2 regions of the Butyricimonas sp. BSD2780061689_150309_C8 genome follow, and region 1 is predicted to be linked to the other one. Evidence: riboswitches for the same ligand, from Rfam matches in the RefSeq annotation. Region 1 holds a riboswitch; the other holds the start of a gene.

Region 1 (4,439 bases):
ACAGGAAGTTATGGACGCTTTCCGCCGTCATGGGGCATACATCGTGTCTGAAGAAGATCGAGACAAAGTAGTTAATGCACTTTTTGAAGACGGGCATATTTGCAGGGATATTGTCGGACAATCCGTTCAGACAATCGCAAGCAAAGCCGGCATCTTCGTACCGGGTAACACCCGAGTCCTCGTGGTAGAAGCTCACGGAATAGGACGTGACGACCTCATCTGCAAAGAAAAAATGTGTCCCGTCATGGCTGCATTCGCTTATGACAACTTTGATGAAGCGATAAAAATCGCCAAAACAAATCTGTTCATGGAAGGAAACGGACACACGGCCGGAATCCACTCCAACAATCAGGCAAACATCATCAAGGCTGGAACAGAACTCTCCGTATCACGCCTGATCGTGAATGCCCCGTGTGCTACCACGGCCGGAGGTTCCATACAAAACGGGCTCCCCGTGACCAACACCCTCGGGTGCGGAAGTTGGGGGAACAACTCGATTTCCGAAAACTTCACCTATAAACACCTATTAAATATCACACGCATCGCCCCGTTATCCGCACGGATACACGTACCCTCCGATGCCGAAATATGGGAATTATAAAAAATAATCGTAAATTTGCGGGACTACAAGTGACAGTACACCTCTTTAACGTTGGTTTCATAAATACGTACAGCACTTGTAACCCGCAAATTTCATGTTATACGAATATGGACTTCAGTATCAATATAAAAGAAATATTCACCGCCTTTATGGTACTTTTCGCCGTGATCGACATCACGGGATCAACTCCTATTATTATCGGGTTGAATGATGCAGGAAAAAAAGTCAGTGCCGAAAAAGCCGCAGGAATATCTCTCGTTATATTTATAGCATTTCTTTTCGCAGGAGACGGATTATTGAAATTATTCAACATCGACATTTCCTCTTTTGCCCTTGCCGGGGCATTAGTGCTTTTCGTACTCGCCATAGAAATGACCTTTAGTATCGAGATTTTCAGAAATGATGGCCCGGAAGGTTCGGCAACAATCGTACCTGTTATCTTTCCGCTTATCGCGGGAGCCGGGGCATTAGCAACCACGCTGACACTTAAAGCTGAATGTAGCGTTTTTAGTATTATCATTGCCATTCTTCTTAACATGACGGTCGTCTATATTGTTCTACGCAATGTCTATTTAGTAGAACGGGTTCTCGGGAAAGGCGGCGTTTACATTCTACGAAAATTCTTTGGCATCATTCTACTTGCCATGTCTGTAAAAATTTTCGCATCCAATTTAAACACTCTGCTGGCATCACTATCTTAGATCAAAAAATTCTTTTTGGAAAACTTTTTGAAAAAATCAAACAAGAAAGTTTTCCAAAAAAGATATTTTTTCTCTCACCAATAGAAAAATTATTTATACATTTGTCTAGATTTTGGTTCCTTCAACAAGGATTAAAAGGGAATCAGGTGAAAATCCTGAACAGTCCCGCTGCTGTAAGTTTCACTGAATCGTTCAAGCATCACATTGCCACTGTTTTCCAACGGGAAGGCGCTTGACCGGGAACAAGTCAGAAGACCTGCCAAGACCAGAGGTTTCAAAGGCTTTCGAGGAAAAAGCCGGGAACGCAGGTATTTCAAACATACTTACATCCCGTTTTTAATCATAAAGTCATCTCAAACCAAAACAAAATTAAAATTCATGTAATTGTAACTAAACTAAAGGAATAAGAAAGACATGATTCAGACAGTTGTAAAAAGGGATGGCCGGGTTGTCGGCTTTAATGAAGAAAAAATTATCGCGGCCATTCGTCGGGCAATGCTCCACACGGCACAGGGAGAGGATATGGAATTGGCATCCACCATTGCCGACCGGGTCGCTTACCGCGGGGCAGAACAGATGACCGTGGAAGAAATACAAGACAATGTAGAGATCGAACTCATGAAAAGCCGCAGAAAAGATGTGGCACAACTATATATCGCTTATCGAAACCAGCGGAGCGTTGCACGTAAAGCAAAAACGAGAGATATTTTTCTGGAAATTATCGAAACAAAATCCAACGACATTACCCGGGAAAACGCGAATATGAACGCGGACACCCCGGCAGGGATGATGATGAAATTTTCCAGTGAAACTACCAAGCCTTTTGTTGACGACTACTTGTTAACCGAAGAAGTGAAAACCGCAGTTCGCCAAGGCTACTTGCATATTCACGACAAAGACTATTACCCCACGAAAAGCCTTACCTGTGTGCAACACCCGTTGGATAAGATTCTGAGAAACGGATTCTTTGCCGGACACGGGGAATCACGTCCTGCCAAACGTATCGAAACAGCCAGCATCCTAGGGTGTATCTCTCTGGAAACCGCCCAAAACGAGATGCACGGGGGACAGGCGATTCCCGCTTTTGACTTTTACCTGGCTCCCTATGTACGTTCCAGTTTCGTGGAAGAAGTCAAAGTATTGGAAGAATTAAACGGAGAAAACTATAACCATCTTTATCACATCGAAATTCAAGACTATATTCCCCGGGAATTATCAGGTTTGACCGGAGAACAACGAGTTTTACAACACGCCATCAACCGCACGGTAAACCGGGTACATCAATCCATGGAGGCTTTTATCCACAACATGAATACCATCCACAGCCGAGGAGGTAATCAGGTTGTTTTCAGCTCCATCAACTACGGTACAGACACTTCTGCCGAAGGACGTTGTGTCATCCGTGAATTATTGCGTTCCACCTACCGGGGAGTGGGTAACGAAGCCACGGCTATTTTCCCGATTCAAATCTGGAAAAAGAAAAAAGGAGTAAACTACCTTCCGGAAGACCCGAATTATGATCTATACGAGTTCGCATGCAAGGTTTCCGCGCGTCGTTTTTTCCCGAATTTCATAAACTTGGATGCCACTTTCAACCAGCATGAACAATGGAGAGCTGATGATCCCGAACGATTCCGCTACGAAACAGCCACTATGGGATGTCGTACCCGCGTATTCGAAAATCGCTTCGGAGAAAAAACCTCTATCGGACGTGGTAACCTTTCTTTCTCCACGGTAAACATCGTACGACTTGCCATCGAATGTATGGAAATAAAGGACAAGACCACCCGGGTGGAAACATTCTTCTCAAAACTGGATGAAATACTCGACTTAACAGCTTTACAACTGCACCGACGTCTCGAATTCCAGAAAACAGCCCGGGTAAAGCAATTCCCGTTACTTATGTCTTCTCTCTGGCTGGGTAGTGAAAAACTGGGACCGGACGACACTATCGAGAACGTCATTAACCAAGGAACTCTCGGAATCGGCTTTATTGGCTTGGCCGAATGTCTAGTTGCTCTAACCGGTAAACATCATGGAGAAGACGACGATGCACAGAAACTCGGCCTACGCATCGTATCACACATCAGGGACAAGGCAAACGAGTACTCGGATAAATATCAACACAATTACAGCGTACTCGCCACTCCTGCCGAAGGACTCTCCGGAAAATTTACCGCAAAAGACAAGAAAAGTTTCGGCATCTTACCAGGAATCACGGATCGGGAATATTACACGAATTCCAATCACGTACCCGTGTATTATAAATGCAGCGCCCGCCATAAAGCCGAGGTTGAAGCACCTTATCACGACTTGACCCGGGGCGGCCATATCTTTTATGTCGAGATAGACGGGGATGCTACCCACAATCCAAGCACGATTATGTCAGTTGTCGATATGATGGACCGGTACAACATGGGGTATTGCTCCGTGAACCACAACCGGAATCGTTGCATGGACTGCGGTTTCGAGGATGCCTCCGCACATTTGGAAACCTGTCCGAAATGCGGAAGTACGAACATTGACCGCTTACAAAGAATTACCGGTTATCTGGTAGGTACCACTGACCGCTGGAATCACGCAAAACTAGCAGAACTAAACGACCGGGTAAGACATGACTAACACTATTACATTATTGGACATTATTGAAGACACCGTTGTTGACGGACCCGGATTCCGGGTGTCCGTCTATGCGGCGGGTTGTACTCATCATTGCCCGGGTTGCCATAACCCACAATCCTGGAACTTACGAAACGGCCATCCTGTTTCTTTGGATTATATTGTAGCGAAAATCACAAACAATCCTTTCTCCGACGTAACATTCAGTGGGGGAGATCCGCTATTTCAAGTAGAAGGATTCACACAATTGGCCAAACGACTGAAAATCATTACATCCAAAAATATCTGGTGCTACACGGGTTTCCGCTACGAGGAAATTATTAATTCCAGACGACTTTCCCAAATTCTACCTTACATAGATGTTTTAGTCGACGGACGATTTGATCCGGCCAAACGAAAGGAAGGTCTGCTCTTTCGAGGAAGTTCCAACCAAAGATTGATAAACGTTCCAGCCTCTCTTCATTCGGAAAAAGTAATTCTCTGGGAATATAACCCGTATCCCCAATACGTTTAATAAA
Region 2 (4,439 bases), on a different contig from region 1:
TCGCTGTCTGGAGGAAATGGAGTTACCAATTAGCGGAGAATTGAACTTGTACGCGAAGTACGGGGAGAGAGAGGAAGGAAATGATGATGATTTTATTATCTTGGCTCAAGATGATGATTATCTGGATTTGAGTGAACCGCTATATGAGGTGTATATGCTAAATTACCCGCTTCGCGTGGTTCACCCGGAGGGAGAATGTAACGAGGAAATGGAGCATGTACTGGAAGAGTTGACAATGGAAGAAGAGAATGATAAGATTGATCCCCGCTGGGATGAATTGAGGAAATTAATTAATAATAACTAAATAAAACTAGAGAGAAATGGCACATCCTAAACACCGAATCTCTAAACAGAGAAGGAATAAAAGAAGAACTCACGATAAGGCAACGGTTCCTGCAATAGCAAAGTGTTCAAATTGTGGTGCTGCAGTTCAGTATCATACTGTATGCCCGGAATGTGGGTATTACAGGGGTAAATTGGCTATTGAGAAAGCAGTTGTTGCATAATTTTGATGCAATGATAAAGATTGCCTTAGATAATACAGCCCCCTGTACTAGGGGGCTATGATTGTATATAGGTGTCTGATTCTATTATTCAATTTGAAAATTTTTATTTTATGGAAAGGCCAAGAGCGGTAATCACAGGGGTAGGAGCGTATTATCCCGACTATATTCTAACTAACGAGGAGTTGAGCCGGATGGTAGATACCACAGACGAATGGATCATGACTCGAATCGGTATAAAAGAGAGACGTATTTTGCGGGATGCCGGTAAAGGCAGTGCTTACCTCGGGGCCAGAGCGGTGGAGGACTTGTTTCGTAAAACAGGTTTGAAACCGGAAGAAGTTGATTTATTGATTTGCTGTACGGTTACGGCCGACATGCATTTCCCTGCTAACGGGAACGTGATTTCCGATATGGTGGGAATAAAGAATGCTTTTAGTTTTGATCTTAATGCCGGATGTTCCGGTTTCCTATATGGCTTGATCACGGCGACGCAGTACGTGGAGAGCGGGCGTTATAAAAAAGTGATTGTCGTGGGAGCTGAAAAGATGTCCGCGATTACGGATTACACGGATCGGGCAACTTGTCCTATTTTCGGAGACGCGGCTGCCGCCGTGTTGCTGGAGCCGACAACTGAAGATTTGGGGGTAATTGACCACATATTGCGTTCGGATGGAATGGGACGTGTTCACCTACACATGAAAGCAGGTGGCTCTTTGAAACCGCCAACCATTGATACGGTTTTAGCCCGGGAACATTATATTTACCAGGAAGGACAGCCCGTGTTTAAACATGCTGTATCGAACATGGCAGACGTGTCGGTGGAAGTGATGGAACGCAATAACTTGTCCTCGGAGGACGTGGCTTGGCTGGTACCTCATCAGGCAAACCTGCGTATTATCAAGGCTACCGGGGAACGAATGGGGTTACCCAAAGAGAAGGTCATGGTTAATATCCAAAAATACGGTAACACGACCTCGGCAACAATCCCGTTGTGTCTGTATGAATGGGAGGACCAACTGAAGAAGGGGGATAATTTGATCCTTGCTGCTTTTGGTGCCGGATTTACATGGGGTGCCATTTATTTGAAATGGGGATATACTCATAAGGGTTAGATTGTATCGATAATACGATATACGAGGCTGTTCGGTTATTTCCCGGACAGCTTTTTTTGATTTCAGAAGATGGGTGTAAGATATTTTAGCTGATTATTAGAAAATAATTGTTTTTTTCATTAAGAAATAAATTATTTTATATATTTGCGTCGATTTTGGTGAGTCCCATGCTATCTGCATGGGATGTAAGGGAATCCGGTGAGAGTCCGGAACAATACCCGTTGCTGTAATCTCTTTCCCGTTACACGGGAAATGCTTAGTCTCCTCATGCCACTGGTTCGTCCGGGAAGGCGACATAAGCGGAGAAAGTCAGAAAACCTGCCTAAATTAGATGTTTTTATTGTTCTCGGGAATAAGGATGATAAAAAGGAAAAAATAATAGCTATTGTTTTTATTAACAGTAACATTTATGAAGCCACGGATGTGCGTGATGTGTGCTGTCGTGTGGCGTTTATAATGTTTATGAAAAAATAATAAACATGAAAAGTATCTTATTGCTAGTATGTGGCGTACTTGTATTGAATTTTGCGCCAATGTCAAGACTTATGGCGATTCAACCGGAGGTGATGGCTGATACGGTGAAAACGGTGAAATTAACCGGAAAAGTCGTGGATGTTGAAACAGGGGAAGCAATACCTTTATCAACTCTCATGGTGAAAGAGTTAGGTTGGGGGAGTGTTTGCGATACGGAAGGAAAATTTAAAATTGACGTGCCTGCCAATCGTAAAGCAACTTTGACGGTTCGTTCTGTCGGGTATGAGACTCGTGAAGTTGATGTGGCTCCTGGAACGATCTCTGGGCTTGTTATTAAGCTGAAGAAGAGTTTGTTGGATTTGGACGAGGTGGTTATTACAGGTACGAGAACGGAAAAGGTGATTTCCGAGGCTCCCGTGATGACTCGTGTCGTTTCTGCCGAGGAGTTACAACGAAATGATTACGAGAGTATGATGGATGTTCTGGAGTACAATATTCCGGGGCTTCGTTTTAACGTGGACCCTCGCGGTAATAATATCCAGATTCAGGGATTGGAAAATAGTTACATCCTTATCTTGGTTGATGGGGAGAGGTTATCTCAGACTCCCGGGGGACCTATCGATTTCGATCGGCTGAGTACGTCCAATATTAAACGGATCGAGATTTTGAAAGGTGCGGCTTCTGCTCTTTACGGGTCAAGTGCCATGGGTATGGTTGTGAATATTATCACGGATTCTCCGAAACGCTCTTTGGAAGGCTGGGCAAAAGCTCGTTATTCTAAGTTTAATGATCTGCAGTTGGATGCGGGGATCGGGTTGGCTCACAAGGGATTTTTCTCCCAGACTCTTTTTCGTCGTAATTCCACGGATGGGTATGATCTTACGCCCGAAACACCCCAGTCTTACACGATGAATCCTTCACATGATATGAATATAGAGGAGAAGGTAGGATGGAATAATGAACGGACGAAAGTGGTGGCTTCAGCTTCTTTCTATTGGAATGAAGTAGAGAATCCTCCCAAGGGAGAATCTCCAACGCATTATCGCAGTTTAAACAAAACATTCCGGGCATCATTGGAGCATGCCTTCGGGGAAAAGAATAAGTTGTATGCGGTGTATTACGGAGATTTTTATACTCGTAAGACCGTGTATGATTTGATTGATCTTGCAGATAGTACGAATGCGACTTCTCACGAGCAGACAGCCCGTTTGACAGATATTTATAGTCCTTTGAAGAACGTGGAGATTGTTGGAGGAATTGAATGGAACTGGACTCGGAATTATAATAAGATGCAATACGGTAAGGAACAAACCGTGAGAAAAGTGAACGATGCGAATGTTTTCGTGCAGGTGGATTGGCAGATATTGCCGGAGCTGGATTTGGTAGGAGGTTTCCGTTACACGCACCATTCTGTTTTTGGTGACGCATATACCCCGAAAGTAAATTTGATGTATGCCCCGGGCAGTTTTAAATTCCGTGCCGGGTATAGTCGGGGATTTAAGGCTCCCGGCTTGACGGAGTTGTATTCTGATTTTGACATGGGAAGTGTGTCGCATAATGTTGGAAATCCAGATTTGAAACCGGAGTATTCCAATTATTTATCGGTTTCGGCGGAATATACTTACAATGGACGGTTGAATGCAAGCGTGGAAGGGTACCAGAACACGATAAAAGATAAAATTAATTCTTTTGTTATTGACGTGGAAGATCCGGAACCGGGACAATTGGGAGCGGAAATGCATTATGCAAATGTGGAGGCCGTGCGTATACGCGGGGCAGAAGGAACATTGACTTATTACCCGGTTAAACAATTGTTGCTGAGGGGAACTTATGCTTATACTGACGCGAGAGATCGGGAGACGGATTTGCAATTGTCCGGAAATTCAAAACACGCCTTGAATTTTACCACGACATTACGCGGTAAATTATTGAAACGGGATGGTTCTGTTTCTCTCTCCGGACGGTGGACTTCTAAGAAATTGTCACAGAGTAAATCCACTGAAACGGACGATAGCGGTCAAGAAATAGAGGTGATTCGTGAAAATACAAAACCGGCTTATAGTCTTTGGAAATTGGTGGCCCAATATACGCCTTGGCAAAAGAAGTTTATGAGGTTGACGTTAACAGGCGGAATTCAGAATTTATTTGATTATACGGACACGGAACATTACACGACGTATGATGCCGGACGTCGATTCTTCGGTTCCGTGATATTCCGTTTCTGACAACATGAGAATCTTTAACTTAATATTGATATAGAATGAAAAAGTTTAATTTAAAATCATGCCTCATGCTATTGGCTTGTCTGGCATTTTCGTTTAACTTTATGGCTTGTACAGATGATGAT

Evidence for each region. Region 1 has a riboswitch for cobalamin ahead of I2I33_RS04955 (anaerobic ribonucleoside triphosphate reductase). Riboswitches for the same ligand answer to the same signal wherever they lie in the genome.
Region 2: another riboswitch for cobalamin. It lies ahead of I2I33_RS00580 (TonB-dependent receptor); the one in region 1 lies ahead of I2I33_RS04955 (anaerobic ribonucleoside triphosphate reductase).

What each region holds. Positions count from the first base shown of each region.
Region 1 is NZ_JADMSV010000003.1:118,930-123,368, forward strand. Features, by position in the region: gene I2I33_RS04945 (aldehyde dehydrogenase family protein) at 1-601, shown strand, start outside; gene I2I33_RS04950 (MarC family protein) at 709-1,302, shown strand; cobalamin riboswitch at 1,399-1,581, shown strand; gene I2I33_RS04955 (anaerobic ribonucleoside triphosphate reductase) at 1,717-3,924, shown strand; gene nrdG (anaerobic ribonucleoside-triphosphate reductase activating protein) at 3,917-4,435, shown strand.
Region 2 is NZ_JADMSV010000001.1:173,018-177,456, reverse strand. Features, by position in the region: gene I2I33_RS00595 (YceD family protein) at 1-304, shown strand, start outside; gene rpmF (50S ribosomal protein L32) at 321-506, shown strand; gene I2I33_RS00585 (beta-ketoacyl-ACP synthase III) at 617-1,618, shown strand; cobalamin riboswitch at 1,758-1,959, shown strand; gene I2I33_RS00580 (TonB-dependent receptor) at 2,098-4,317, shown strand; gene I2I33_RS00575 (HmuY family protein) at 4,353-4,439, shown strand, end outside.